DNA from 3 places in the Janthinobacterium sp. JF4 genome. Region 1 is predicted to be linked to each of the others. Evidence: predicted binding sites of a transcription regulator. Region 1 holds the regulator's gene; each other region holds the start of a gene.
What was found. The regulator FliA, encoded in region 1, starts transcription of late flagellar genes. The targets are predictions, from matches to a motif close to CTAAAGTTTNNNNNNNNNNNGCCGNTA.
Positions count from the first base shown of each region.

Region 1 (10,194 bases):
GGAAGTGGGCTACCGTTTGATCCCCCTGGTCGACAAGACGCAAGGTGGCGAATTGCTCAAGCGCATCAAGGGCATCCGCAAGAAATTTGCCCAGGAAGTGGGCTTCCTGGCGCCGCCCGTGCATATCCGCGACAACCTGGAACTCAAGCCGTCCGCCTACCGCATCACCCTCAAGGGCGTGGAAGTGGGCGTGGGCGAAGCGTTCAATGGCCAGTTCCTGGCCATCAATCCCGGCATGGCCAGCGGCACCTTGCCGGGCCTGGCCACCAACGACCCCGCCTTCGGCTTGCCCGCCACCTGGATCGACGCCAGTTTGCGCGACCAGGCGCAATCGATGGGCTACACGGTCGTCGATGCCGGTACCGTGGTCGCCACGCACTTGAACCACCTGATCACCTCGCATGCGTCCGAGCTGCTGGGCCGCGCGGAAGTGCAGTCGCTGCTCGACCACCTGGGCAAGGATGCGCCGCGTCTGGTGGAAGACCTGGTGCCGAAGATGCTGTCGCTGTCGACCCTGCAAAAAGTGCTGCAGAACTTGCTGGCCGAGGGCGTGCACATCCGTGACATGCGCAGCATCATCGAAACCCTGGCCGAGCATACGGTCAGCACGCAAGACCCGAACGACCTGACGGCGCTGGTGCGCGTGGCCCTGGGCCGCGCCATCGTGCAGCAACTGTTCCCTGGCGCGGCCGAACTGTCCGTGATGACCCTCGACAGCCGCCTGGAGCGTTTGCTGATGCAAGCGATGGGCAACGGCGGCGATGGCGCCGGCATCGAGCCGGGCCTGGCCGATACCATCGCGCACCAGGCAGGCCTGGCCGCGCAGCAACAGGAAGCGCTGGGCCTGACGCCGGTGCTGCTGGTGCCGGCGCCGCTGCGCGCCTTGCTGTCGCGCTTCCTGCGCCGCGCCTTGCCGCAGCTCAAAGTGCTGTCGCATGCGGAAGTGCCGGAAACCAAGACCATCCGCGTTACCAGCCTGGTGGGCGCGCAATAGTTGACATGGTTAATGCCGGGGTCAGACCCTCAACACCACCAACACGAAGGTCATCGCCAACGTGCGAGGGGGTCTGACCCCAGCCTTCGTTTTTGCTTATTTTTTCATCAATTTCCTGCTGGCAAACTGAATAACGGGTACTTTCCCGTCCTGTTCCTTCGATCATTTCCTGCAAGCATCGCTAATAATGGAAACTGTCCGGGTGATCTGTGTCCATGTGGAAGACAGCACCCAAGCAACAGGAGTCGACGATGGTCACACAGTTCAGCCAATATTGCGCCACCCCCGCCTTGGGAGGCCGGTCATGAATGTGAAGAAATTTACGGGCGCCTCGTCGCGCGATGTGCTGCGCAAGGTGCGCGAAGCGCTGGGCCCCGACGCCGTGATCCTGTCGAACCGCCAGGCCGATGGCGTGGTGGAAATCCTCGCGCTGGCCAATGACGATGCCGCTTCGCTGGCGTCGCCGCCGGCCGCCTCCGAAATGGCCCAGCCCCGTCCCCAGTTGCAGACCCAGTTCGCCACGCCGCAGCGTCAGGCCGCCCCGGCCCAGCGCCCGGCTGCGCCGCGTCCTGCCGCACCGCGCCAGGCTGCCTCCGAGCCAGTGGACATGGCCCGCATGCAGCAGATGATGGCCAGCGCGCTGGCGCACGTCAAAGAGAATGCCGCCGCCGAGATGAGCGGCATGATGAATGAAATCCGCGCCATGCGCGGCATGATGGAAACCCAGCTGGCGGAAATCTCGTGGGGTTCGACGCAGCAGCGCGAGCCGCAAAAAGCCGTCGTGCTGCGCGAAATGCTGGCCGCCGGCTTCTCGGCCAGCCTGGCGCGCTACCTGATCGACAAGCTGCCGGCCGGCCTCGATGGCGCGCAAAGCATGCGCTGGATCAAGACCGTCCTGAGCCGCAACCTGAACACGGTGGCCAATGAAGACGCCATGCTGGAGCAGGGCGGCGTGTTTGCCCTGGTCGGCCCGACGGGTGTCGGCAAGACCACCAGCACGGCCAAGCTGGCGGCCCGCTGCGTGATGCGCCATGGCCCGGAAAAGCTGGCCCTGATCACCACGGATGCCTACCGTATCGGCGCGCATGAACAGCTGCGCATCTACGGCAAGATCCTCGGCGTGATGGTGCATTCGGTGAAGGACGAAGCGGACTTGCGCATCGCCCTGAAGGAGCTCAAGAACAAGCACACGGTGCTGATCGATACGGTGGGCGTGAGCCAGCGCGACCAGATGGTGACGGAACAGGTGGCCATGCTGTCGGGCGCCGGCGCCGACGTGAAACGCCTGCTGTGCCTGAACTCCACGGCGACGCAGGAAACGCTTAACGAAGTGGTGCGCGCCTATCAGGGCAGCGGCCTGGCCGGCTGCATCATGACCAAGCTCGATGAAGCGGCCTCGATCGGCAATGTGCTCGACGTGGTGATCCGCCAGAAACTGAACCTGTTTTATGTGTCGAACGGCCAGCGCGTGCCGGAAGACCTGTACCTGGCAGACCGCGGCTACCTGATCGACCGCGCCTTCAAGCTCAAGCGCGACTCGGCGGCGACGCAGTTTTCCGATGCCGAACTGCCGCTCTTGATGGCGCAGGCTGCCGCCCGCAACAATGAAGCGCGCGGGGTGCGCCTTGGCTAATTTCGATTTCGACCAGGCCGAAGGCCTGCGCCGCATGCTGGCCGGCCCGCAGCCGCGCGTGATGACATTTTTATCGGCCACGCCGCAGGACGACAAGGGCGCCATGCTGGTCAACCTGGGCGCCTCGCTCGTCTACGGCGGCAATGACGTGCTGCTGCTCGACGCCAGCGGCGGCAGCGATGGCGTGGCGGCGCGCCTGGGCCTCGCGCACGGCGCCAGCCTGCGCGACGTGGCGCGCCAGCAGTGCGGCCTGAACCAGGTCATCCACCAGGTGCCGCAAGGCTTCGGCGTGGCCAGCCTGGGCGCGCGCAACCATTTGATGGATAGCATGGACTATGCGGGCGAGGACGAACTGCGCCGCCTGGGCAAGACTTTCGACGTGCTGGCACGCCAGAGCGGCATCGTGCTGGTCGACGGCGTCATGGCGGACGAGGGCGATTGCTTCCCCGTGCCGCTGATGGCTTCTTCCGACATCGTCGTGCAGGTCTCGACCAGCGCCACGTCGATCAAGGCGGCGTATTGCCTGATCAAGCGCCTGAGCCAGCAACTGGGACGCCGTCCGTTCGGCATCCTCGTCACCGGCGCTTCCGAATCCGAAGCAAAAGTGGTATACGATAATATGGCGCAGGCGGCGAGCCGCTACCTGGCCGTGAAGCTGACCTCGATGGGTTCGGTGCCTGCCGACGAGTATCTGCACCGCGCGGCGCGGCTGGGCCGCAGCGTGGTCGATGCGTTTCCGCTGGCGGGAGCTTCGGTGGCGTTTCGCGGACTGGCCGAGCGGCTGGCCCGTTCGGCGGCGCCGGTGCTCGGCGGCACCTTGTACCAGACGGGGAGCCCGCACCAGTTCAGCGCCTGAATCGAACCGTAGCACCAGATAAGATGAGAAAACAATAAGCAGCCTATGTACACGGTCAAAGGGAAATCGAACAAGGACTATTTGCTGACGGAGCACATTCCGCTGGTGAAGCGTCTGGCGCACCATATGAAGGCGAAATTGCCGCCTTCGGTCGAGGTCGATGACCTGATCCAGGCCGGCATGATCGGCCTGCTCGATGCCATCAGCCGCTATGAAGAAACGCATGGTGCGCAATTCGAGACATATGCCGTGCTGCGCATCCGCGGCGCCATGCTCGATGAATTGCGCACCAGCGACTGGCTGCCGCGCAGCATGCGCCAGAACATGCGCAAGATCGAAGAGGCGATGAGCACCTTGCAGCAGCGCCTGGGCCACCCGCCGACGGAATCGGAAGTGGCGAAACTGCTGAAGATGTCGCTGTCCGACTACCAGGAAATGCTGGGCGATGGCGGCGGCCACCAACTGCTGTACTACGAAGACTTTCATGACCCGGACGGCAATGACAGCTTCCTCGACCGCCACTGCGTGGACGAGGACAGCGACCCCTTGCGTTCCCTGCTCGATACCGATTTCCGGCAATCCGTGATCGATGCCATCGACGCGCTGCCGCCACGCGAGAAAATACTCATGGGCCTGTATTACGAAGAAGAGCTGAACCTGAAGGAGATCGGCGCGGTGATGGGCGTGTCCGAATCGCGCGTCTCGCAGCTGCATACCCAGGCCGTCGCGCGCCTGCGCGCAACCTTGAGGGAGCTGGCGTGGACTGGTCCAGCGTAATCGGGCTGGCGCTGGCGCTGGCGGGCCTCTTGGTCGGCCAGGCACTGGAAGGCGGCAAGATGGCCTCCCTGCTGCAGCCGGCCGCCTTTGCCATCGTGGTCATCGGCACCTTCGGCGCCGTGCTGCTGCAAACGCGGCTGCGCACCTTCGTGCGCGGCCTGGAAATGCTGCGCTGGGTCTTCCTGCCGCCGCTTGATACGCGCGCCGCGCTGGCGCGCGACATCGGGCAATGGAGCTTGACGGCGCGCCGCGACGGCACGCTGGCGCTCGAGCGCCTGATGGAAAACACGGCCGACCGCTTCAACGCCAAGGGGCTGAGGATGATCGTCGACGGCATCGCGCCCGACAAACTGCGCCAGCTGCTCGACGTGGAAATCTCCGCCTACGAGCTGGCCGAGCGCCAGGCCGTCAAGGTGTGGGAATCGGCGGCCGGCTATTCGCCCACCATCGGCATTTTGGGCGCCGTGCTGGGCCTGATCCACGTGATGGAAAACCTCACCGATCCGAGTAAATTAGGCAGCGGCATCGCCGTGGCGTTTGTCTCGACCATCTATGGCGTGGGCCTGGCCAATCTGCTGTTCCTGCCGGTGGCCAATAAACTCAAGGCCATCGTCTCGCGCCGCGTGCTGCAATACGAAATCACGGCCGCCGTGCTGTACGACATCGCCACGGGCGACCACACGCGCATCATCGAAGAGCGCGTGGCCAGCCTGCTGCACGAGCATTGACCATGATGCGGCGCGCGCGCAGGAAGTATGACGAGGAACCAGACAACCAGGACCGCTGGCTGATCTCGTATGCCGACTTCATCACCCTGCTGTTCGCCTTCTTCGTCGTGATGTATGCGATTTCGCAAGTCAACGAGGGTAAGTACCGCGTCTTCCAGAATGCCATCGGCCAGGCCTTCAGCCTGGAAAAGGGCGCGCCGCCCATCATCATGGAAGCGCCGCAGGCGATCCCGTTGCCAAACCCCGCCCTGAAACGCCGCGCGGAAGCCATCCGCCGCGAGCGCGAACACATGACGCGCCTGGCGCAGGATCTGACCTCCACCCTGGCGCCGCTGGTGAAGGAAGGCAAAGTGCGGGTCACGCAGACGAGCCGCGGCGTGAGCGTGGAAATCAATGCCAGCGTGCTGTTCGACCCGGGCGCGGCGCGCCTGACGATGGAGTCGGACCAGGCCCTGCGCGCCGTCGCCGTGCTGCTCAAGGACGATACGCACGACGTGCAGGTGGAAGGGCATACGGACGTGCAGCCGATCAGCAACTCGACCTTTGCCTCGAACTGGGAATTGTCCGCCGCGCGCGCCAGCGCCGTGGTGCGCCTGTTCATCGCCAGCGGCGTGCAAGCGTCGCGCCTGACGGCCGTGGGCCACGCCGACAATATCCCCGTGGCGCCCAATGAAACTGCGGAAGGGCGCGCGCGCAACCGCCGCGTCGCCGTGACGATCTTGTCGGGCATCCCTGAAACGGTGACGGAAGTGCCGACGCCGCCTGTCGCGCCTGCGCCTGCGCCGGCCAACTGACGCGCGTCAATTGCGGGCTGCCGCTTGGTACAATCGCGCTTTCTTCCTCTTTATCTCTTCATCATGAAAAGCAGTTCCCTGGGCGGTCTCGTCTACTCCACCGAAACGGGCCGCATGTGTCCTGCCTGCCGCCAGCCGCTGGCGCAATGCGCGTGCAAGACGCAAGCGAAGGCGGCGCCCGCGGGCGACGGCGTGGTGCGCGTGTCGCGCCAGACCAAGGGCCGTGGCGGCAAGAGCGTTACGGTGGTCAAGGGTTTGCCGCTGGACGCCATCGCGCTGGCCCTGCTGGGCAAGCAGTTGCGCACGCAGTGCGGCTCGGGCGGCACCGTCAAGGATGGCGTGATCGAAGTGCAGGGCGACCATGTCGACACCATCCTTGCTGCGCTGACCAGGCTGGGCCATCAGCCGAAAAAGGCGGGCGGCTAGCCGGGTCGCGTGCGTGCGGCGCTGTGCCGCGCGCCTGTGGTAACGTGCATTTCCTTTGATGCGCCACCTCATGATGAATAGCAAACTGACCGCCATCGCCATCGCCATCGCCGCCGCCGCCAGCGCGGCAGTGCTGGCGCTGGTGTACTGGCCCGCACCCGATGGCGGCGCGCCCGCAGCCGTGGCCGCCGCCGGCGCACCGCCGGGACGCAGCCTGGAATCGTACTTGCCTATCGATGCCAGCCCGCTCGCCGCTGCCGCACCCGTTGCCGCGACCCTGGCGCAGCAGCTTGCGCGCCTGGCCGACAGCGGCAAGCCGGAAGACGCGTATGCGGCCTATCACCTGCTCGACGACTGCATCGTCTTCCAGCGCGAAAGCCGCTTGCCGGAGATGGAATTCGAGCTGGGACGCGAGATGACGGCGGAAGAAAAAGCCGCCCAGCAGCAGCTGTGTGCGGGCCTGACGCAGCGCCAGCGCGACGACCGCCTCGGCTACCTGGCCACTGCCGCCAAGGCGGGCGTGCCGGGTGCGGCCACCCTGTTCCTGTCGGAAGGGCCGTTCGGCGACCGCAGCGCGCTGCGCAACCGTCCCGACGATCCGCTGGTGCAGGCGTGGAAGCGGCAAGCCATCGCCCAGCTGACGGCGCAGGCGGACGCGGCGGAACTCTCCAGCGTGTCGACGCTGATGATGGCGTATCTGCGCGATGGCGAGGTGGTGCAGAAAGACGCGCCGCAAGCGTATGGCTACCTGCTGGCGCTGCGCCAGGTCTACGACGAAATCCTGGCGCCCGGCGTGACGAATCCGTATCAGGATGAATACTGGCACTGGCTGCAGGCGGAACTGACGCCGGAGCAGCAAGCGGCCGCCAGCGCCAGGGCGCAGGCCATCGTGGCGAAGTATCGCCAGCACGCGGGGCGTCCCGCGCACGGTTGAACGGGCAAATAAGGGAAATTAGCCGATGACGACGCGCCGGCTGGCCGTGTTCGTCGTCGCCTGGCCGCTGGGGCCGTAGAAATTGCCGCTCTGGGCCGGGGGGCGCATGGCGTTCAGGGCGCCTTGCGTATGTACCATGTGCTTGTTGACGAGCAGGCTGTTCAGCCGGTTCTGTTCCTTCGCTTCGCGCGTCGTCTCGAGCAGGGCTTTCCACAGGGACGCCGCTTCGGCCTCATGGGCGCCGACCAGCCAGTCTTCCATGCCCGCCTCCGCAGCCGTGAAACCGGCTGCCGCCAGCGCCTGGTGGCGTTGCGCCGCCAGCTGGCTCAATTGTCCTACGAGTGCCGTCTTGCGCGCCGTGAGCTCCGTGATTGCATCGATGTCAGCGGCAACCAGATGCCGCTGTTCTTCTTTCATCAATGCCAGCAATGTGGTCATGAGCTGTTGCTCGTCGCGCAGGCTGGAAAACGGAGTCACTGATTGCATGAGGGAACCTATCTATTTCGTGAGTGCAGCAAGTCCTTGACCGTGTCGAGGAGACCGTCCGCCACTTTTTCTGAGTTGACCTGGAACTGGCCGTCGGCGATCGCCAGCTTGATGCGTTCGACTTTTTTTGTGTCGAACACGGCGCCGCTGCCGGCAGTTGCACTGGCCGCTAATGCCTGTCCTTGCGGCGACAGGCGTACATTGTCCGACGTCGTCGGTGTTGCCTGGGCTTTCTCGGCATGCCGGGCGCCGGAGGTGCTGGCGGGCGCCACCGGCAGGCCGGGATTGCTTTTAATGGTGTTGTCGGTAATTTTCACAGCGTGATCCTCGTCTGGTCGAAGTCAAAAAACTCCGGGATATGTGTCATTATCGGCACCTTCTGCCGAAACTTTAGTGCGCCAGACCACAATATCGCTGTCCATCCGTGTTTAAAACGCCACCTCCACCAAGCCGCCTGCGCGCGCCACGCCGCTGATCTGCTGGCCGCTCTGCGTGCGTACCTGCACCGTCTGGCCATCGCCGGCGCTGCCGATGGCGCGTCCTTCTGATGCCACCTGGAAACCATTGCCACTCGAAACGACGCGCACCAGCTGGCCCTGCATCACCACCGGCTTGCGGCGCAGGGTGTCGAGGCGCATCGGCGTGCCGGGTGGCAAGGAAATATTCGTGCTGGCGCCCACCACCTGGGCCATGTCGGTGGCGATGCCTGCCGGCAATGCGGCCAGGTCGCCCTGCATCGTCACGAGCTGGCTGGCGTCGATGGCTTGCCCTTGCGCCAGCGGCACGGCGCTGGCCACGTAGTCGCCGACGACGGCCACGTTCGCTTGCAGATAGATGGTCCAGTTGGAGGGCGCCGTGCAGCGCACGCCGACGGTGGTCTTGCCCCAGGCGCGCGCGCCCGGCGCCATGAACGCTTGCGGCGCGGGGCAGGCAGCCAGGTTCAGGCGCGGATCGACGGCGCCGACGGTGACCGTCACCTTGCCCGGCAAGCCGTTGCTTTGCACTTGCAGGAATTGTTCGACGCTGTTGCGCAGCGCTTCCGGCGTCTGCCTGCCGGCGTTTTGCGCCTGGGCCAGCAGTGGCAGGACGGCAAGAGCGAAGAAGAAAGCAAGCGGTGTTTTCATGGTGATAGGCCTCTGGAATACTGCCATGATAGTGCGCGCGGCCCCGTTCGAAGCGCCGATTAGGGGGTAAAAGTATGGTCTGATCCGGCGATGGTCATGCCGGTGGGCGCCGTACTATGTTTCCTGTCATCACTATACCGCCATCCTTCCGCCATCTCGGGCGCCAGTGGCAGATCTTTCCGGAGCCTGACATGATAGGGAAACTCGACGATTACATGCGCTTCAACGAGACGGCGCTGAGCCTGCGCTCGACGCGCCAGGAATTGCTCGCCTCGAATATCGCCAATGCCGACACGCCCAACTACAAGGCGCGCGACGTCGATTTCGCCGCCGCCCTGAAGGGCGCGATGGCGCGCAAGGATGGCGTGCCGCCGGCCCTGAAGGGCACGGCGCCGCAGCATATGCCGGGCAAGGGCGTGGCCGCAGCTGCGGGCGCAACCGGTGGCGGCAAGGTCGAGACCCTGGCCGACGGCACGCCGCTGCTGTACCGCGCGCCGGCCCAGGGCGCCGTCGATGGCAATACGGTCGATATGGACCTCGAGCGCAACGCGTTTGCCGACAATGCCATCCGCTACGAGGCGGCCGTGACGTTTCTCAACTCGCAGATCAAGGGCATGCTGACGGCCATCCAGGGAGGACAATAATCATGTCGCTATTTAATATCTTCAATGTTTCCGGTTCGGCCATGAGCGCCCAGGCGCAGCGCCTGAACACGGTGGCCAGCAACCTGGCCAATGCCGACAGTGCCACCAGCGCCACGGGCGAAGCCTATCGCGCCAAGCAGGTGGTGTTCGAAGCCGTGCCCATGGCCAATGGCGCCACTGCCGTCAAGGTGCAGAAGGTGATCGAAGACCCGTCGCCGATGAAGCTGGTCTACGACCCGAAGAACCCGCTGGCCGACGAGAAGGGCTACGTCACCATGCCCAACGTGAATACGGTCGACGAGATGGTCAACATGCTGTCGGCCTCGCGCTCGTACCAGACCAACGTGGAAACCATGAACGCGGCCAAGTCGCTGCTCCTGAAAACCCTCACCATCGGCCAATAAGGCTGACTGATCATTATGGCAACCATCGATACCAGCACCTCCAAAGTCACCGACCTGATGGCGACGATGAATCCGAAGAAGACGACGGCCGCTGCAGGCAGTGTCGAGGCGGAAACAAACAAATTCCTCACCCTGCTGGTCACCCAGCTGAAAAACCAGGATCCGATGAATCCGCTGGACAATGCACAGCTGACCAGCCAGCTGGCGCAGCTGTCCACGGTGACGGGGGTCAACAAGCTCAATACCACCGTGGAAAGCTTGAAAGCCAGCTACCAGCAGGCCGAATCCATGCAGGCGGCCAACATCATCGGCCACGGTGTGTTGACGGCGGGCAAGGATATCAACCTGAGCAAGAGCGCCGCGCTGCTGGGCGTGGACCTGGCCACGCCAGCCG
Region 1 is NZ_JCAQAV010000007.1:90,769-100,962, reverse strand. It holds gene flhA (flagellar biosynthesis protein FlhA) at 1-994, shown strand, start outside; gene flhF (flagellar biosynthesis GTPase FlhF) at 1,299-2,627, shown strand; gene AC54AF_RS09375 (MinD/ParA family ATP-binding protein) at 2,620-3,483, shown strand; gene AC54AF_RS09370 (RNA polymerase sigma factor FliA) at 3,529-4,260, shown strand; gene AC54AF_RS09365 (flagellar motor protein) at 4,242-4,988, shown strand; gene motD (flagellar motor protein MotD) at 4,994-5,782, shown strand; gene AC54AF_RS09355 (translation initiation factor Sui1) at 5,846-6,208, shown strand; gene AC54AF_RS09350 (hypothetical protein) at 6,279-7,142, shown strand; gene AC54AF_RS09345 (flagellar export chaperone FlgN) at 7,161-7,628, opposite strand; gene flgM (flagellar biosynthesis anti-sigma factor FlgM) at 7,637-7,945, opposite strand; gene flgA (flagellar basal body P-ring formation chaperone FlgA) at 8,057-8,752, opposite strand; gene flgB (flagellar basal body rod protein FlgB) at 8,944-9,396, shown strand; gene flgC (flagellar basal body rod protein FlgC) at 9,399-9,800, shown strand; gene AC54AF_RS09320 (flagellar hook assembly protein FlgD) at 9,816-10,194, shown strand, end outside.

Region 2 (10,194 bases), on a different contig from region 1:
TGGTGCCTTCCGCCTTCCTTCCCGCCTCTGTCAAGTTGATTAATTGGCCATGGTTCGCCATGGCACGGCCGATTCAGTAGAATGATGCCCATCACCACGCGTTGCCCATGGCGTAGCCCGGGGCGTGCCATTACTTTGACCCATGCAAGAGGAATCCCCATGAACAAACGTCAAGCTCTCATCGCCGCCGCCCTCGCCGGCATCTGCGCCGGCGCCACCGTCAACGCGGCCGCGCACGATGGCCCCGCCCCTGGCGACAAGGAAAAATGCTACGGCGTCGCCAAGGCAGGGCAGAACGATTGCGCTTCGTCCGATGGGGCGCATTCCTGCGCGGGCCAGGCGGAGGCGGACAATCTGCCCACGGAATGGACTTATGTGGCCAAGGGCACGTGCGAACAGGCGGGCGGTTCCGTCAAGCCCATCAAGGCAGGCAAGGCTGCCAAACCGGCCACGCAGCCGTAAGCGTCACCGTCTGACCATGCCGCCGCCCATCGAGGTGCTTGCCGGCGTCGGCCTGCGTGCCGCGCACTACCGTGATTTCCTGGCGCGCCGGCCCAAGGTGGGCTGGCTGGAAGTGCACACTGAAAATTATCTGCAGCCGTCGGGCTGGGATAGCCATGTACTGCAGACCCTGCGCCAGGATTACCCCATCAGCCTGCATGGCGTGGGACTGGGCCTGGGTTCCGCGCGCGGCTTTTCCGAGGCGCACCTGCAGCGCGTGCGCGCCGTGGTCGAGCGCATCGAGCCGGCCCTCGTGTCGGAGCACCTGTGCTGGGGCGCCGTGGCGCAGCAGCAACTCAATGATCTGTTGCCGCTGGCCTTGAATGGCGCCGCCCTCGACTTGCTGTGCGCCAGAGTAGGGCGCGTGCAGGATGTGCTGAAAAGGCCGATCTTGCTGGAGAATGTCTCCACTTACCTGCGTTTTGCCGACGATGCCATGAGCGAGGCGCAATTCCTGGCGGAACTGGCGCGCCGTAGCGGTTGTGGGCTGCTGCTCGATATCAATAACCTGTATGTGAACCAGTGCAACCACGGCGAAGACGCGCTGGCAGCCATGCAGTCCATCGCGCCGGGCAGCGTGGGCGAACTGCACCTGGGCGGCCACCTGCTGACGCCGCACGCCGTGATCGACCACCATGGCGCCGCCGTGGCCGATCCCGTCTGGGACTTGTATGCGGCCGCCTTGCTGCGCTTTGGCGCCGTGCCTACCCTGGTCGAATGGGACACGGATGTCCCGCCGCTCGATATCCTGCTGGGTGAAGCGGACAAGGCGCAGGCCATGCTGGCGCGCCATGCTTCGCAAGTGCCATGGCAGGGGGCGCTGCTGCCGTACCCGCCACCGCCCGCGTCGCTTGACGCGCTGGCGGCCGGCCAGCAAGCGTTTGCCACGGCTTTGCTGGATACTGTGGCACCTTTACCGTCGTTCGCCGGAACGGTGGTGCCGCAGCGTTTTTCACTGTACCGTGGCAGCTTGAGCGCCACCTGGCGCCGCACCCTGGGCCAGGTCTATCCCGTCGTGCTGGTGTTGGTGGGCGAGCAATTCTTTGGCGGCCTGGCGCGTGCGTATGGCCGGCAGATGCCATCCGATAGCGCTGATTTGAACCAGTTTGGCGCCTGTTTCGCCGATTTTCTGGCTGCGTTCCCGCCCGTGGCCGAGTTGCCCTATCTGCCGGACATGGCGCGCCTGGAGTGGGCCTTGCACCTGGCCCACTACGCGGCCGATGCGCAGGGCCTGGCGCCGGAGTCGCTGGCCGCCTTGCATCCCGATCAACTGGAAGCGCGGCGTTTTGTCTTGCATCCCGCTTGCGTCTTGCTGGCGTCGCGCTGGCAAGTGGCGGCCCTGTGGCAGGCACATCAGGAAGGCGAAGGGCAGGGGATGTTTCCGCAGGAGTTGCAGGTGGCCAGCTACGCGCTGGTATGCCGGACGCGCTGGAAGGCGCAGGTGCTGGTACTGGATGCGGCTGCGCATGCAGCATTGCTGGCCTTGCAGCAGGGTCAGACGTTTGGCGCCGCGCTCGATGCGGCGTTCGGGCTGGACCCGGCATTTGACCTGGCGGCACACTTGCGCCAGTGGCTGGCGCATGCTCTCTTGACGGCGTGATTGCTTATTCGAAGGCCCGCAGCACGCGCGCTTCGCCCGTCTGATCGCGGTACAGGGCATTCGCGGCCAGGGTGGCGTCCATCATGCGCGTGACTTGCTCTTCTTCAAAGCGGGCCAGCTCGGCAGTGGCCGCGACGAGGGCCAGTTCCAGCCTGGCGCGCGCGCTCTGGTACAGGCTGCTGGTGTATTTGTCTGTGTTACGCAGCAATGCTTCTGCGTTTTCTATTACCTGGCGCAAGTCGCCGATCAGGCGCTCCTGGCTGCGCGTACCTTGTTCGGGCTGGTCCATGGCGCTTCCCCTCTGCAATCGATATTTATCTGGCAATAACGACGTGTTTGCAGCCTGATCCAGGCAGCCGGCTGGCAGCTGGCTCGACGCATGGGGCCGCTTGCGCGCCCCATGCCGGCATCAGGCGGGGGCGACGACCGTGATACGGATATCGCCCACGCTGACGACCTGACCGGCACGGATCTTGGCGGTCTTGCGCAATTCCTTCTTGCCATCGACCTTCACCACGCCACTATCGACCATGACCTTGCCTGCGCCACCGCTGTCGCACAAGCCGACCAGCTTCAATAGCTGGTTCAGCTCGACGAACTCGGATGTTAAATCAAAGCTTACTTTTTGCATTGTATCCCTTATTGCAATGATGTGTTTTCAACACTTGATGACGGCATCAACTAAAGTCATAGTTTACATGAAGCGAGGGATATTGCAGGCTGAGCCTTAACTTTTGTTGGGCCGCGTCATCTGCAGTGGCACGATCCACGCACTGAATTGCTCTTCCGTCACAAAGCCCAGGGCCAGCGCCGCTTCCTTCAGGGTCGTGCCTTCATGCTGGGCCTGCTTGGCGATTTGCGCCGCCTTGTCGTAGCCGATGTGCGGCGCCAGCGCCGTGACCAGCATCAATGAGCGCTCCATCAGTTCAGCGATGCGGTCACGGTTCGGCGCGATGCCGTGTGCGCAATGCGCGTCGAAGCTGCGCATGCCGTCGCCCAGCAGGCGCGCGCTTTGCAGGAAGTTGTGCGCAATCAAGGGCTTGAAGACGTTCAGCTCGAAATTGCCCGAGGCGCCGCCTACCGTGATGGCGACATCGTTGCCGAATACCTGGCAGCACAGCATGGTCAGCGCTTCGCACTGGGTAGGATTGACCTTGCCCGGCATGATGGAGCTGCCCGGCTCGTTTTCGGGGATCGTGATTTCACCGAGGCCGGAGCGGGGGCCGGAGGCCATCCAGCGCACGTCGTTGGCGATTTTCATCAGGGCCGTGGCCAGGGTTTTCAGCGCGCCATGGGCGGCGACCAGGGCATCGTGGGCGGCCAGGGCGGCAAACTTGTTGCTGGCCGTCTCGAACGGCTGGCCCGTCAGGCGCGCCAGTTCCAGCGCGATGCGGCCGGCAAATTCCACATGGGCATTCAAGCCTGTGCCCACGGCCGTGCCGCCGGCGGCCAGTTGCAGCAGCGGCGGCAACGATGCCGTGATGATGTGCTCGGCAAAGTCCAGTTGCGCCACATAGCCGGAAAATTCCTGGCCCAGGGTCAACGGCGTGGCATCCTGCAAATGGGTGCGGCCGATCTTGACGATGTCGGCGAACTCCGTCGCTTTCGCGTCGAGCGTGGCGCGCAGCTGGCGCAGCGGCGGCAAGACCGTGTTGGCGACGGCCAGCGCGGCCGCCACATGGATGGCGGTCGGAAAGATGTCGTTCGAGGACTGGCCCAGGTTGACGTCGTCGTTCGGGTGCAGCAGGCGCTCTTCTCCCCGCAAGCCGCCGATCAGTTCGGAACCGCGGTTGGCCAGCACTTCGTTCATGTTCATATTGCTTTGCGTGCCGGAGCCCGTCTGCCAGACGGCCAGCGGGAATTCCGCGTCATGCTTGCCAGACAGCACTTCGTCGGCGGCCTGCGTGATGGCCACGGCTTTCTTGCCATCCAGTAATCCCAGGTCCAGGTTGACGTGGGCGGCCGCGCGCTTGACAGTGGCCAGGGCGGCGATCAGTTCGGGCGGCATCTTTTCCGTGGAGATATGGAAGTGCTCAAGCGAGCGCTGCGTTTGCGCTCCCCACAGCCGGTCGGCGGGTACGTCGATCGGGCCGAAACTGTCGCGTTCGATTCTGCTACTCATGGCATCCCTTTCATCGATGGAGGTGGATCGAGTGTACTCCAGGCGTCAAAAAGGCACAGGATGATGCTGTATTGCATCATTTTTGCCCTGGGCCATCTATATTTTTGCGATTTCCTGCCGTTAAAGACAGGCGAGTCCCCCTTATTTATATTGTTATCAAAGCGATCAGTCCATGCAGAGCAGCATCTTTCCCCGTTGGTCCCTGATCGCGTGCGCCGCCGCCAGCCTGGCCTTGCCGCCCGTCATGGCGGCCGAACTTGGTGACATGGTCGTGCTGTCGCACGTGGGTCAGCCCCTGCTGGCCGAGATCGAACTGACGGCTCTGGCGCCCGAGGAAGCCAACGGCGTGGCCGTGCGCCTGGCCTCTCCCGATGTGTACCGCGGTGGCGGCATCGGCATGGATCCGGCCCTGCAGACTTTGACGATCAGCCCGCTGGAGCGGGGTGGACGCCACTATGTGCGGGTGAGCACCCGGCAAGCGATCCAGGCGGGCCACGTGCATTTGTATTTATTGCTGGGCAGTGGGAATGGCGCCGTCGTGCGCCTGGGTACCTTGTGGCTGACGCCGGCCCCGCCCGCTGCCGCTGCCGTCAGTGCGCCGGTTCGGCCCGCGATTCCGGTGCCCGCGCCCGTACCTGCACCGCTGCCACGCGCTGCAGCCGGCGCGCCGCCACCCGACGCTGCCGCGCTGGCGGCCCGCGCGCGCGCCGAGGGGCTCGTGCGTCCGGCCCGCGTGTTCGTGCCGCCGCCCGCCGCACCCGCGCCGGCTGCACCCGCGCTGCGTTCGCCGCCGTTGCGCCGCGCTACGATGCCCGTGGCTGCCTGCGCACCGCAGGCGGATGCTGGGCAGGCGCAAGCGTGCGTGGCGCTGGATGAGAAAAACGCGGCCCTGAATGACAAGCTCGGTGAATTGGAGGGCAAGATCGGCGCCTTGCAACAGGCGCTGGCTCAGCCTGCCGCCGCCGTGCCGCCCGCTGCCGCGCCAGGCGTGGCGGAAGCGCCCCATGCCAAACCCAAACCCCTGCACGCGGCGCCTGCCGCCGACAAGGAAAAGAAATCGGGTGGCATGCTGTGGCTCGGTATCGGCACCCTGGTGTTCTTGTTGCTGACGGCGATCGTCGTGTATGTCGTACGCAAGCGCAGGCAGGCGGCCGGGCCGGGCGCGCCGTCGAAATACTGGGTCTTGCTGCGCAAGCCGTTCAGCCGCAAGAAGAGGGATGTGCCCGTGCTGACGGAAGCGGTGGAGGACGGGGCGCAGGCCGCGCCGGAAGCGGAGCCATTCTCGCGTTAATGCTGCTGCAAGGCCGCGCTAAAAATTTGATATAAAAAAAGATATTCAAAAAAGACAGAAAAATGCTTGTCTATCGTGTTGCCTATTTTTAAAAGATGGTGATATGATTAACTCAGTGGACTTGCTCTACGACAAAACAGCCCCAGCCTGTCGCAGTCACCAACGATAGTGTGGCGCGGCAAACAGGTGTAGCGTTGCATAAACGCCTGGGTCTGGAAGCGGTTCGCGATGCCGACGATGTGCTCGCGAACGCCGGATGCAACCGGCAGCGAGGCGACGCCAGGAGATACCTGGGGCTCGCCTTCCAAATTCCCCCTCCTTGTTCTCGAGCGCCGCGAATGGCGCGCTCCCCGGCACGGCGGCAGACGTAAAAAAAGCACCCGCGGGTGCTTTTGTCGTTTCTGGCGTGCCAAGCTTGCTTACATGCGCGCGCGCGCGCCCTGCATGGCGTTCGGCAACTGCGTCATCCACGGTTCCGTGATGGCGCGGATTTCGCGGTCGTTTGCCAGGATTTGCTTGAGCAAGTCGATCTTGCGCTGGCGCGAGGCGCCAGCCAGGGCAGGCACCTTGCCCGTCATGGTCGCGCTGGCGGCGCTGGCGCACTGGTTTTCCAGGGTATCCAAGTCATTCCAGTTGCTCGAACGTGCGGCCACAACCATTTTATTGGTCATTCCTGCAATATTTTCATACATCGAGAGAACGTCGTTGGAGGTCATGAGCACACCCGTAACTAGTGAATGGATTACCGCTTGTCCAAATTAACGGCAGGTTTAACGGGAACTTGAGGGTTTTTTTGAAAAAAAAGTGAAAATAATGTGGATGGTTTCGGCTGGCTGCGGGAATTGCCCGCCACGCCGTTTGTCCGCATGCGAAAAAGGTATGGTTTCAGGCTATGATTTTGCTTCTTTCATCGAAAGGATCGCCATGCACGGTTTGCGTTTCCCCTGGCACCGGACGCCAGTCCAGGCTGCCATCGTCCTCGCCCTGGCCGGCGTCTCGCTGACCGGTTTGCCGCTCCAGGCCCATGGCCAGCCAGCGTCCGCCAGCGCCGCTGCCCCCGCTGCCGCCACGGTCTTGCCTGGCGACAACTTCTATGACTACGTCAACGGCGACTGGCTGCGCGGCACGGCCATTCCCGCCGACCGCAGCAGCTGGGGCTCGTTCGCCATCCTCGCCAACTCTACCAACGAGCGCATCATCGGCCTCATCGAAGGCTTGCAGGCACGCGAGGGCGGCAGCACGGAGGCGCGCCAGGTCAGCGATTTCTACCGTGCCTGGATGGATGAATCGGCCATCGAAGCGAAAGGCTGGGCGCCGATCAAGCCCTTGTTGACAAAGATCAATGGCATACGCGACCAGGCAGGACTGGCCCGCGCGCTGGGCGAGAGCATGCGCGCCGATGTCGACCCGCTCAACGCCACCAATTTTTACACGGAAAACCTGTTCGGCCTGTGGGTGGCGCAAGACTTGAACGACACCACGCGCAATGTGGCCTATCTGCTGCAGGGCGGACTGGGCTTGCCCGACCGCGCCTTCTATCAGGGCGACAGCGCCCGCATGCAGGGCTTGCGCGCGGACTACCAGGCGCATATCGCGGCCATGCTCAAGCAGGCCGGCTACAGCGACGCACCGGCCCGCGCCGCGCGTGTGTTTGCCTTGGAGCAGCAAATTGCTGCGAGTCACGCCAGCCGCGAGGATTCGGCCGATGTCGCCAAGGGCAATAACGCGTGGCGCGCTGCCGACTTTGCCAGCAAGGCGCCGGGCCTGGACTGGAAAGCCTTCTTCCAGGCGGCCGGCCTGGGCACGCAGACGGATTTCATCGTCTGGCATCCGACGGCCATGACGGGCAGCGCCGCGCTGGTGGCGAGCGTGCCGCTGGCCACGTGGAAAGATTTTCTTGCCTTCCACGCCATCAACCATTTCAGCACCACTTTGCCGAAGGCGGCCGCCGAGCAGCGCTTTGCTTTCTACGGCAGCACCCTCAGTGGCACGCCGCAGCAGTCGCCGCGCAGCAAGCGCGCGCTGGCGGCGACCAACGCGGCCCTGAGCGACGCCGTCGGCAAGCTGTACGTGGAACGCTATTTCCCGCCTGAATCGAAAGCCCGCGTGCAGGACATGGTGACGAATATCGTCGCCGCCTTCTCGCGCCGCATCGACAAGCTGGACTGGATGGCGCCGGCCACCAAGGCGCAGGCGCAGGAAAAACTCAAGACCCTTTACGTGGGCGTGGGCTATCCGGAACGCTGGGACAGCTATGCGGGTCTGCGCGTGGTGCGCGGCGATGCGCTGGGCAATGTGCAGCGAGCGGAACAGTTTCATTACCGGCAGGCGTTGGCCAAGCTGAGCCAGTCTCCCGACCGCAAGGCCTGGGCCATGCCGGCGCAGCTGGTCAACGCCGTCAACTTGCCGCTGCAAAATGCGCTGAACTTCCCCGCCGCCATCTTGCAGCCGCCATTTTTCGACCCGCAGGCTTCCGACGCGGCCAACTATGGCGGCATCGGCGCCACCATCGGCCACGAGATCAGCCACAGCTTCGATGATCAGGGCGCACAGTTCGATGCCCAGGGCAAGCTGCGCGACTGGTGGACGCCGGCCGACCTGGCGCATTTCCAGGCCGCGTCAAAACAATTGGTGGCGCAGTTCGCGGCCTACAAGCCGTTTCCCGACCTGGCCGTGAATGGCCAGCTGACCCTCAGCGAAAATCTGGCCGACCTGGCCGGCGTGGCGGCCGCGCATGATGCGTTCACCCTGTCGCAACAGGGCAAGCCGGCGCAGCCGGGCGCGGACCGCGATTTCTTCATCGGCTACGGCGTCAGCTGGCGCAGCAAGGCGCGCGAAGCGGCGGCGCGCCAGCAAATCCTCACGGACGGCCATGCGCCGGCGCAATATCGCGCCGCCACCGTGCGCAACCTCGACGCCTGGTACCCGGCCTTCGACGTCAAGCCGGGGCAGCAGCTGTACCTGGCGCCGGAACAGCGCGTGCGCGTCTGGTAGCAGAGTTGGCGCTGCCGGCCGCTGAGCCGACCGGCAGCGTAAAATGCGCCCATCGATGACAGGACCGCCATGAAGCCTACCCCACCGCAAGATCCGCAAGACCCCATCCACGCCATCACCGGCCGCACCCTGGCCCATTACGACGCCAGCGCCGAGCAGTTTTTCGAAGGCACGCGCGACCACGACGTCAGCCAGAACATCGCCGCGCTGCTGAGCGCTATCGGCAGGCCCGGGCCATTGGAGATACTCGACCTCGGTTGCGGTCCTGGCCGCGATCTGAAAACGTTCACCGCCATGGGGCATCACGCCACGGGCGTCGATGGCTGCCCCCGCTTCGTCGAGATGGCGCGCGCCTACAGCGGCTGCACCGTGTGGCAGCAGGATTTCGTCGACCTCGACTTGCCCGCAGGGCACTTCGACGGCGTGTTCGCCAATGCCGTGCTGTTCCACGTGCCCAGCGCCGCCTTGCCCGGCGTGCTGGGCGCCCTGCACGCTTGCCTGAAGGACGGCGGCGTACTGTTCAGCTCGAACCCGCGCGGGCAGAATCAGGAAGGCTGGAATGGCGCGCGCTACGGCAGCTACCACGACGAAGCGACATGGGCCGCGTATGTGCAGGCAGCCGGTTTTACCTTGATCGAGCAGTACTACCGCCCGCCGGGCTTGCCGCGCGACCAGCAGCCGTGGCTGGCGACCGTCTGGCGCAAGGGCGCGGCGGCGTGATCGGCGATATCGGCGTAGTGTTAGGAACCGTACAGAGGCTGTGATCCTCGCTGCGTACCATGGACACATCGACACGCAGCAAGCAGTGTGCAACAGCGTGTGAGCCGCAGTACCGGCCTTTGCGGGCTGGACAACAGATGTACCAACTACAGTGAGGATCCATCATGAACAAAGATCAAGTCGAAGGTAAACTGAAGGAAGTCGGCGGTAAAATCCAGGAAACCGCTGGCAAAGTCGTCGGCAGCGAAGAGCAGCAAGCCAAGGGCCTGGCAAACCAGGTCGAAGGCAAAGTGCAGAAGAAGGTTGGCGATGTGAAAGATGCGGTGGAAACCATCACGCGCAAGCCATAATTTCTGCTCCAGCATAAAAAACCGCCGCCTGTCGCAAGACAGGCGGCGGTTTTTTATTGGATGCAGCGCAAGCTTACTGTGCTGGCTTCATCAGGTTCTGCTTGAAGAACATCTCGATTTTCTTGTACACGTGGCGCTGGCCCGCGCGTGACGAGATGCCGTGCTTGGCGCCCGGGTACGTCATCAGGTCGAATTGCACGCCGCGGTTCACCAGCGCGTCGATCAGGCGCGTGCTGTTGCTGAACAGGACGTTATCGTCGGCCATGCCGTGCACCAGCAGCAGCGGCGACTTCAAGCCGTCGAGGTGGGCGAACACGGTGCTGGCCTTGTAGCCATCCACGTTTTCCTTCGGCATGCCGAGGAATTGCTCCGTGTAGTGGGTGTCGTACAGCGACCAGTCGGTCACGGGCGCCACGGAGACGCCCATGGCGATCTTGTCGGACGCGGCCGACAGCAGGCGCAGGGTCATGAAGCCGCCATAGCTCCAGCCGAACACGCCGATGCGCTTCGGATCGACGAAGCTTTGCTTGCCCAGCCAGTCGATGCCGACCAGTTGATCGGCCACTTCGGCGGCGCCGAGGTTATGGTAGATGGCGTCCGTGAACGCGCGCTCGCG
Region 2 is NZ_JCAQAV010000014.1:94,285-104,478, forward strand. It holds gene AC54AF_RS13425 (BufA1 family periplasmic bufferin-type metallophore) at 160-462, shown strand; gene bufB (MNIO family bufferin maturase) at 479-2,101, shown strand; gene AC54AF_RS13435 (hypothetical protein) at 2,106-2,390, opposite strand; gene AC54AF_RS13440 (RNA-binding S4 domain-containing protein) at 2,511-2,732, opposite strand; gene fumC (class II fumarate hydratase) at 2,829-4,223, opposite strand; gene AC54AF_RS13450 (type IV pilus assembly protein FimV) at 4,396-5,514, shown strand; gene AC54AF_RS13455 (flagellar protein FliT) at 5,934-6,230, opposite strand; gene AC54AF_RS13460 (M13 family metallopeptidase) at 6,439-8,508, shown strand; gene AC54AF_RS13465 (class I SAM-dependent methyltransferase) at 8,578-9,228, shown strand; gene AC54AF_RS13470 (CsbD family protein) at 9,393-9,578, shown strand; gene AC54AF_RS13475 (S9 family peptidase) at 9,652-10,194, opposite strand, start outside.
Region 2: AC54AF_RS13455 (flagellar protein FliT) is a predicted target of FliA. The motif match lies at 6,274-6,300, and genes of this name have one in related genera.

Region 3 (10,194 bases), on a different contig from region 1:
AACCGGCCATTTTACCCGATGCCGGCGCCATCGGCGGACAGCGACCGCAAGGCATCGGCCACGCGCGCGTAGCGCAGGCGCACGCCCAGCTCGCGCTTGAGGCGCGTGTTGTGCAGGCGGCGCGATTCTGACATGAACGACAGCAGCATCGGCGTGACCACTTGCCGCAGCTCGGCACGCGGCAGGCGCGGCGGGCGCGGCAAGCCGAACGTATCGGCCACGGCATCGAAGTAGTCGGCCATTTTGAGTTCGCTGTCATCGCTGGCGTGATACACGCGTCCCGGCTTGCCGCGCCACAAGGCCCGTTCGATGATGCGCGCCAGGTCATCGGCATGGATATGGTTGGTGTACACATCGTCGCTTGCCGCCAGGGCCGGCGTGCCTTCGCGCAAGCGCTTCAGCGGCAGGCGGTCCTGCGCATAGATGCCGGGCACGCGCAGGATGGCCACGCTGGCGCCACGGCGCGCGCCCCAGCCCCGCAAGACCTGTTCGGCATCCACGCGCCGCTTCGCGCGCGCATTCACCGGCGCAAGCTGCCGCGTTTCATCGACCCAGGCGCCAGCGCAATCGCCATATACGCCGCTGGTGCTCACATACACCATGCGCGCATGCTCGGGTAAAATGGCGGCCAGATTGCGCGTGCGCTGGTCCAGCAAGCCAGACGACCGGGGCGGCGCCAGGTGCACGACCATGGTTGCCAGTCGCGCCAGCCGTTTCAGGCTGGCGCGGTCGTCGAGGTTGGCCACGATGGGCACGGCGCCGGCCGCCCGCAGCTGTGCGCAGCGCGCCGGCTGGCTGGTGACGGCAAAGACGCGAAAACGCGTACGCAGCAGGGGCAGCAGCCGCATGCCGACGTCGCCGCAGCCCAGGATCAGCAGGCGCGGCAAGCCCACCGGCTTGCGCAAAGAGTGCATTAACATATTTTTCATCTCAAGGATTGTATGACTTTTCAAATTACTGTTCAGCCCAGCGGCCACCAATTCAGCTGTGAAGCGGACGAAACCGTCCTGTCGGCGGCGATACGCGCCGGCGTCGGCCTGCCGTACAGCTGCAAGAGCGGCGCCTGCAGTTCCTGCAAGGGCAAGATCGTGTCCGGCAGCGTACAGCATAAGCCATACCAGGCCCGCTCCCTGACGGAAGATGAAGCGGCCGCCGGCTACTCGCTGCTGTGCTGCGCCGTGCCCCAGGGCGACCTGGTGGTGCAGGCGCGCGAAGTGGCGGGCAGCAGCGATTACCCGATCAAGAAAATGCCGTCGCGCGTGACCACCATCGAGAAAGTCGCGCCCGACGTCGTCGTGCTGACCCTGCAGCTGCCAGCCAGCGAGCGCCTGCACTACCGCGCCGGACAGTATATCGAAATCATGCTGCGCGACAACAAGCGCCGCAGCTACAGCATGGCCAGCGCGCCCGTCGAAGGCGGCCCCGTGAGCCTGCACATCCGCCACATGCCGGGTGGCCTGTTCACCGACCAGGTCTTTGGCAGCATGAAGGAGCGCGATATCCTGCGCTTCGAAGGCCCGATGGGCACCTTCTTCCTGCGCGAAGATTCCGACAAGCCCGTCGTGCTGCTGGCCTCGGGCACGGGCTTTGCCCCGCTGAAAGCCATCGTCGAGCACATGATCAACGAGCAATCCCCGCGCCCGATCACCCTGTACTGGGGCGCGCGCCGTCCGCACGATCTGTACATGGACGCGCTGTGCCGCCAGTGGGCTGCCGACTTGCCGCAGTTCACCTATGTGCCCGTCGTCTCGGACGCCTTGCCGGAAGACGCGTGGGAAGGCCGCACGGGCTTCGTGCACCAGGCCGTCATGGCCGACTTGCCCGACATGTCCGCGTATCAGGTGTATGCCTGCGGCGCGCCGATCGTCGTCGAGTCGGCCAACCGCGATTTCGTGCAACTGTGCCAGCTGCCAGCCGACGAGTTCTACGCCGACGCCTTCACCACGGAAGCCGACCTGGCCAAGTAAGCGTCACCTTCCAGACAGCGGGGCGCTGCTGGCGCGGCGCCCGCTGCCGCCACCGCCCTACCCCGCTGTTCCCTGGAAATGTCATGTCTCTCGCCTCTGCCGGCAACGGTTTCAGTATCCTGCGTCACCGCAACTTCGCCTGCTATCTTTCCGCCCGCGTGCTGGGCACGGTGGCCGTGCAGATGCAAAGCGTGGCCATCGGCTGGCAGGTGTACCAGATCACGGGCAGCCTGTTCGACCTGGGCTTGATCGGCCTGGCGCAATTCGCGCCCTTCCTCGTGCTGATTCTGCCCGCCGGCCACGTGGCCGACCGCTACAACCGCCGCAACATCATCGCCTGGTGCCTGGCCGCGCAACTGGCTTGCGCGCTGGCCCTGCTGGCGTTTACGTTAAGCAATATTTCCATCGTCTGGCCCGTGTTTGCCGTGCTGGTGCTGTTCGGCAGCGCGCGCGCCTTCATGATGCCGGCCACGCAAGCCGTGCTGGTGAACATGGTGCCCACGCAACACTTCAGCCGCGCCGTCGCGCTCAGCTCGTCGAGCTCGCACGTGGCCATCATCCTGGGCCCGACCCTGGGCGGCTTGCTGTATTACTTCGGCCCCAAGGTGGTGTATTTGATCTCGTCCGCGCTGCTGGTGGCGTCCGTCTTGCTGATGCGCGCCACCACGCCCGCGCCGCAAGTGGTGAAACGCGAACCCGTCAGCTGGCATACCCTGCTCGAAGGCTTGCGCTTCGTCTGGTCGAAACCCATCGTGCTGGGCGCCATTTCGCTCGACCTGTTTGCCGTGCTGTTCGGCGGCGCCACGGCCCTGCTGCCGGCGCTCGCGCATGACGTGCTGCATATCGGCCCCGGCGGCCTGGGCTTGCTGCGCACGGCACCGGGCGCCGGCGCCGCCCTGTGCTCGATCGCGCTGGCCATCTTCCCCATCACGCGCCGCGTGGGCGCCTGGATGTTCGGCGGCGTGGCCGTCTTCGGCCTGGGCACCCTGGTGCTAGGCAGCACCAGCTATTTCCCGCTGGCCCTGGCGGCGCTATTCCTGATGGGCGCCGGCGACATGGTCAGCGTCTACATCCGCCACCTGCTGGTGCAGTTCGAGACGCCGGACGAGATCCGTGGCCGCGTCAGCGCCGTGAATGCCGTCTTCATCGGCGCCTCGAACGAACTGGGCGAATTCGAATCGGGCTTGACGGCCGGCTGGTTCGGCCTGGTGCGCGCCGTGCTCTTCGGCGGCGCCGCCACCCTGGCCGTGACGGGCATCTGGGCCGTGCTGTTTCCCGTGCTGTCACGCATGGACCGCTTCCCCCACCACGAGAAGGAAGCGGCCGCCAGGACGGCCACTGCGGCAAGCGCATAAGGACTAAGATGCACTATCGCCACTGACGACACGGCACCATGAAAATCACGCTTCCCTTGCACAGCTTCATCCGCAGCCGTCCCCACCTGAGCATGGCCACGGCCATCGGCGTGGCGGCCGGCCTGCTGCTGCCCGCATCCTGGCAAGAGATGACGCGTCTGCTGACGGCATGGAATGTCGCCGTCTGGTTCTACCTGGCGACGATGGCCTGGATGATGATGCGCGCCAACCATCACAAGGTCAAAGCCATGGCGGCGCGCCAGGATGAGCGGGCGACGACGGTGCTGTCGGCCCTGTCCGTCGCATCCGTGATGAGCCTGGTGGCCATCGTCTCGCAGCTATCCTCGATGAAAGACATGGCGCCGGACGAGCGCGCGCTGCACTACGGCCTGACGATCCTCACCCTGGTCGGCTCCTGGTTCCTCGTCGGCACCCTGTTCTGCTTCCACTATGCCCACCTGTATTACCAGGCCGATCCCGCAGTGCGCCCCCTGAAGTTTCCCGACGACGAGCAAAACCCCGATTACTGGGATTTTCTGTATTTCTCCTTCACCATCGCCGTGGCCGTGCAAACGTCGGACGTGGCCGTGCAGACGCGCGTAATGCGGCAGATCGTGCTGGGGCAATCCGTGCTGAGCTTTTTCTTCAACCTGGTCGTGCTGGGCCTGTCGATCAATATCGCCGCCGGCCTGATCAATGGGTAAGCCACAGGGAAAAAGAATTCCGCAGGGAAACTTGACCTGGCTGAAGGGTTAAGCTCATCTTAATCGTGCGCCCCCTCTTGAAATACTGCAAAGAGGAGTAAGATAAGTTCCATGCACGAGGTAATGTGCATAAGGAAGCAACCAGGCCGCAGCACGCCTGAGATGGGTTTTTTTTGAATTGACAGGAGTAAGCATATGCAAATCAATATTCATACCGACAGCACCATCGCCAACACCGCTGGACTGAACGAACATGTGCAATCCGTACTTGAAAGCGCACTGAACCGCTTCCGCGATAACCTGACCCGCATCGAAGTCCACATCAGCGACACGAATGGCCCAAAAGGCGGCGCCGACGATATCCGCTGCGTCATGGAAGCACGCGTTGCTGGCTATCAACCGATTGCCGTGACCGAACAGAACGCCACCGTGCATCAAGCCGTTGCCGGCGCCACGGACAAACTGAAACGCGCCATCGATAGCGCCCTGGGCCGCCTGCAAGACAGCAAGCGCCACGCCACCGGCAAGAATGCCGTGATCGATACGGCCGAAGCGGAAGAAACCGCCGAGTAATTCCCCACCCGCAGGATTTCCAGAGACTGAGGCAGCCGTTCAAGGCTGCCTTTGCACATCCGGCCCGCCTTTCGCGCGCGGCAACAACAATAGTAAAACCACAAACATTTCAGCTGATTGACACGCCAATGAAATAATTGTCGTATTTCTCACAGTAAGTGACCTCAAGCAAGCCTTTGCCGTTACGGCCAAGGCCGCTTTACGCTATCATGAAGCTACCGGCCCTCTGCTCGCGCGCGCCGGCTTTTTGAAAGTATGATTGTGGAACAGATCGGCAACTTCGGCGCTTCAGGCTGCAACATCGGCGATTTACAGCTATTTCGCGATGGGGCGGATAGCCAGACGGCCGCCATGCTGGCGCCCTGCCCCGTCATTCGCCTCGAAGCGGGCGAAGCCATTGCCGACACACAAGGTGCCAGCCTGTACATCGTCTTGCGCGGTTCGCTGGCCGTGGCCGCCGACATCCACACGGGCATGGATGACGGCACCGTCAGCAAGGTCTTGCCCGGCGAAAGCGTGGGCGAACAATCGGTACTCGATGAAGCGAGCAACCTGGCCGCCATTTCCGCCCTGGAAGAAACCGACTTGCTGGTGATCGACGCGGCCATCGTCTGGGAATTGATCGAGCAATCGAACGGCTTGGCGCGCAACCTGCTGCGGCTGCTGTCCTTCCGTATCCGCGCCGCCAATGCCCTGCTGCGCCGCCGCCAGAAACTGGGCGAGTTCTACCGCCAGTTGTCGATGGTCGACAGCCTGACGGGCTTGTACAACCGCGCCTGGCTGACCGACTTGCTGCCAAACATGATCGTCACGGCCCACGCCAGCGCCTCGCCGCTGTCGCTGGTGATGATAGACCTCGACCATTTCAAGCGTTTCAACGACACGCACGGCCATCAGGCGGGCGACCAGGCGCTGCGCATCGCCGCGCAAGTGCTGGGCGCAGCCCTGCGGCCGACGGATTTTGCCGTGCGCTATGGTGGCGAGGAAATGATGGTGATCTTGCCCGATACCAACGAACACGTGGCCCTGCGGGTCGCCGAGCGCCTGTGCGAGCGCATGCAGCAAGCCGTCATCTTCGCCGACATGCGCAGCGCGTTGCCGCACATCACGGGTTCCTTCGGCGTGGCCAGCCTGGCGGCAGAACAGGACGACGAGGCGCTGATCGCCGCGGCCGACGCGGCGCTCTACCGGGCAAAAGCCTCGGGTCGCAACCGGGTCATGCTGTAGCTCAGGCAGCCTTGCTGTCGGCCGGCTTGTTTGCCTCCGGCTTGGCGGCGTCACCCTTCTTGCTGCTGTGCGCGGCGATGAAGTCCGCATAGCCCTTCTGCACCAGTTCATACGTCTTGTCGATATTGCCGGCGATATCGCCACCCAGCACTTTCAAGCCCTCCAGGATATCGCGCGCTTCCTTGAAGCCTTTTTCCATGCCGCCGCTGATGGTGTCCATGAACTTGGTCAGGGCCGTATCATCGTCCAGGCCGGGATTCTGTTTCTTGAAGGCATCAAAAAATCCCGTCGACAGCGATACAATGCGGTTCGCCGTCGCTTCGGCGCTGTTATCCTGCGAGGCCGCATTCTGGATCGCGTCCTCGCCGTACTGGCCCTTCAACGCTTCATTGATGTTGGTGATGGCTGTCTTGTACAGCAGCGCCAGCGGCTCGTTCTCGGAACCGATCGACACGCTCAGCGAGGCTTGCATGATGGATGCGTTCAATTGCAGCTTGCTGCGGTCGTTAACGCTCATTTCAGCGTTGATGCCATCCTTTTGCTGGACTTTATCGTCCTTGCCGGCAACGCCCGTACTGACGGAAGTCACGGAAGGGGTGGAATTGCCGCTTGCGGCGATGGGAATTGACACGATAGACCTCCTTGAACGGGCAATGTATGCCACCATGCGGGAAACGCGATGATGACCATCCTCTCGTGTAGTATCGGCAGGTTTTCAGAAAACTGTAGCAGCGGCCATTTTTACGGGCCCGGATAACCAATCAAGTAACGACCATCAATGACTAACCAGACCTTTCTTTGGCACGACTACGAAACCTTTGGCGCCCAGCCGCGCCGCGACCGCCCGGCCCAGTTCGCCGCCATCCGCACGGATGCCGACCTCAACGAGATCGGCGAACCGGTCATGCTGTATTGCCAGCCTGCCAATGATTTCCTGCCCGACCCGCAATCGTGCCTGATCACGGGCATCACGCCGCAGCAATGCCTGCAGCGGGGTGTGCCCGAGCACCAGTTTGCCGCCGCCATCGAAGCAGCCTTTTCGGAGCCGGGCACCATCGGCGTAGGCTACAACACCATCCGTTTCGACGATGAAGTCACGCGTTTCCTGTTCTGGCGCAACCTGATCGACCCGTATGCGCGCGAATGGAAAAACCATTGCGGCCGCTGGGACATCCTCGACGTGGTGCGCATGACGCACGCGCTGCGCCCGGAAGGCATCGCATGGCCGAAGCGCGACGATGGCCAGACCAGTTTCAAGCTGGAACACTTGAGCAAGGCCAATGGCCTGGTGCACGAAGCGGCGCACGATGCGCTGTCCGACGTGCGCGCTACCATCGCCCTGGCCCGCCTGATCAGGCAGAAACAGCCGAAACTGTTCGAATTCTGCCTGGCACTGCACAAGAAGGACAGGGTCGCCAGCGAAATGGGCATGCACCTGGCCGCCAGCGAGCGCCAGCCCTTCCTGCACGTGTCGGGCATGTTCCCCGCCGAACGGGGCTGCCTGGGCGTCGTCTGGCCGCTGGCCACGCACCCGAGCAATAAAAATGAAATCCTCGTCTGGGATTGCGCCTACGACCCGCGCGAACTGTTTACCCTGGATGCCGACACGATCCGCACGCGTTTGTTTACGCGCAAGGAAGCCATGCCGGAAGGCATGACGCGCCTGCCCGTGAAAAGCGTGCACCTGAACAAGTCGCCCATGCTGGTCGGCAATTTGAAAACCCTGTCGCCGGCCATGGCCGCGCAATGGGGCATCGATGTGGACGCGGCGAAAGTCAACGCCCAGCTGGCCGCCACGGCGCCGAACATGGATGCCATCTGGGCCGAAGTGTTCCAGCGCCCGGGCGCGCATGTCGCGCTGGACGTGGATGAGGATTTGTACAACGGTTTCGTCAGCAACGACGACCGCCGCCTGCTCGAGTCGCTGCGCCGCGAAACACCGGCCAAGCTGGCCACGACCCGTCCGTCGTTTGCCGACGAGCGCCTGCAGGAATTGCTGTTCCGCTACCGCGCCCGCAATTTCCCGCACACCTTGAGCGAAGCGGAAAGCCTGCGCTGGGAGCAACATCGCGCCGCCCGCCTGTTCGATGGCGACGGCGGCGCCCGCACCATCGAAATGCTGTTTACGGAAATCGACGTGCTGTCGGAATCCGTCGATGAGCGGGGGGAAGAGATATTGGGAGAGCTGTACGATTACGTGGAGATGGTAGCGCCCATGCGCGACTGAAAGTCGGGTAGGTCGGATTAGCGGGGCAAAGCCCCGCGTAATCCGACAACATTGTTGGCACGAGCGTGGTAGTGTCGGATTACGCGGCTACGCCGCTAATCCGACCTACGCTGCGCGGTGTTGATTGATCGCATCGCGCGTTTCAATGGCCACGCGGCGCGCCGCGTCGGCCCAGTCTTCGCCAGCCTGCGGCGTAGCGTAGATGATGGCGCGCGACGAGCTGATCATCATGCCCATGCCGTTCGCCGTCTGGCCCGCGCCGACGGTGGCGGCAATATCGCCGCCCTGGGCGCCGATGCCGGGCACCAGCAGCGGCATGTCGCCGACGATGGCGCGCACTTGCGCCAGCTCTTCAGGGAAGGTGGCGCCGACGACGAGCGCGCACTGGCCATTCTTGTTCCATTTCCCGGCCACCAGGCGTGCCACGCGCTGGTACAGCGGTTCGCCATCCGTATCGAGGAATTGCAGGTCCGAGCCGCCCGGATTCGAGGTGCGGCACAGGATGATCACGCCGCGGCCTTTCCACGCCAGATAGGGATCGAGCGAATCCTCGCCCATGTACGGGTTCACGGTGACGGCGTCGGCGCCGTAGCGCTCGAACGCTTCGCGCGCGTACTGCGTGGCCGTCGCGCCGATATCGCCCCGTTTCGCATCGAGGATCAATGGGATGTGCGGATAGTTCTCGCGCACGTAGCGGCAGATGTCTTCCAGCTGCTTTTCCGCGCCCAGCGCGGCAAAATACGCGATCTGCGGCTTGAAGGCGCAGGCCAGGTCGGCCGTGGCGTCGATGATGCGCGTGCAAAAGGTGGTGATTCCATCAGGCAGATCGCGCAGTTCGGCCGGCAGTTTCGCCAGGTCGGGGTCCAGGCCCACGCACAGCAGGGAATTATTGGCCGTCCATGCGGCGGATAATTTATTGATGAAATTCACGGCACACCTTCTCTATATTCAGTTGCAAACCCCGTATTGTAACGCGGCGCGGGGTTGCCACAGCGTGGCAACTCTGCCAGAGGCGGCGGCCAGCGCTTATTAAACCGACATTGCGGGCCGTTTCAGGTATATTTGCCGCACCTCCCCCATTACGCACGGAACCCATCATGCAAATCACCAATCAATTCACCAAATGGCTGCGCCTGGCGCTAAGCATCACCGTCCTGACCGGCATCCTGACGGGCTGCGGCTACAACGACTTCCAGAGCAAGGATGAAGCCACCAAGGCCGCCTGGGGCGAAGTGGTCAACCAGTACCAGCGCCGCGCCGACCTGATTCCCAACCTGGTCAATACCGTCAAGGGCTATGCCACGCACGAGCGCGAAACCCTGGAAGCGGTGACCAAGGCGCGCGCCGCCGCCACCAGTTTCCAGATCACGCCCGAAGTGCTGAACGACCCGGCCGCCTTCGAAAAATTCCAGCAAGTGCAAGGCCAGCTGTCGTCGGCCCTGTCGCGCCTGATGGTGGTGTCCGAGAAATACCCGGACTTGAAAGCCGACACGAGCTTCCGCGACTTGCAGTCGCAGCTGGAAGGCACGGAAAACCGCATCACCGTGGCGCGCCAGCGTTACATCGTTGCCGTGCAGGATTACAACGTGCATGCGCGCAGCTTCCCGAACAACCTGACGGCCATGGTCTTCGGCTACAAGGTCAAGCCATCGTTCACGGTGGAAAATGAAAAAGCCATCTCGACCGCACCGACCGTCAACTTTGGCAAATAAGATGAAAGCCTGCTCTTCTCTGGCGGCGCTGGCGACGGCGCTGCTGCTGTGGGCGATGCCGCCGGCAAGCGCGCAGGGCTTGCAGCCCGTGCCGCCGCTGGCCGCGCGCGTGACGGACAACGCCGGCATGCTCGACGCCAAGCAAAAGGCGGCGCTGGAAGGCGTGCTGGCCGATTACGAAGCCAAGACGGGCAGCCAGATCGCCGTGCTGCTGGTCAAGAGCACGGAACCGGAAGCCATCGAGCAATACAGCATCCGCGTGACGGATGCCTGGAAGCTGGGCCGCAAGGGCGTCGATGACGGCGTGCTGCTGATGGTGGCGAAGGAAAATCCATCATCCTTGCGCCGCCTGCGCATCGAAGCGGGCCGCGGCGTCCAGGGCGTGCTGACGGATGCGCAATCGAAACGCATCCTGCAAGACGTGATCGC
Region 3 is NZ_JCAQAV010000014.1:28,902-39,095, reverse strand. It holds gene AC54AF_RS13150 (SDR family oxidoreductase) at 12-929, opposite strand; gene AC54AF_RS13145 (2Fe-2S iron-sulfur cluster-binding protein) at 942-1,967, shown strand; gene AC54AF_RS13140 (MFS transporter) at 2,051-3,322, shown strand; gene AC54AF_RS13135 (DUF1345 domain-containing protein) at 3,361-4,026, shown strand; gene AC54AF_RS13130 (HPF/RaiA family ribosome-associated protein) at 4,222-4,599, shown strand; gene AC54AF_RS13125 (GGDEF domain-containing protein) at 4,861-5,826, shown strand; gene AC54AF_RS13120 (DUF5610 domain-containing protein) at 5,828-6,457, opposite strand; gene sbcB (exodeoxyribonuclease I) at 6,605-8,053, shown strand; gene pyrF (orotidine-5'-phosphate decarboxylase) at 8,159-8,983, opposite strand; gene AC54AF_RS13105 (LemA family protein) at 9,151-9,765, shown strand; gene AC54AF_RS13100 (TPM domain-containing protein) at 9,767-10,194, shown strand, end outside.
Region 3: AC54AF_RS13120 (DUF5610 domain-containing protein) is a predicted target of FliA. The motif match lies at 6,529-6,555, and genes of this name have one in related genera.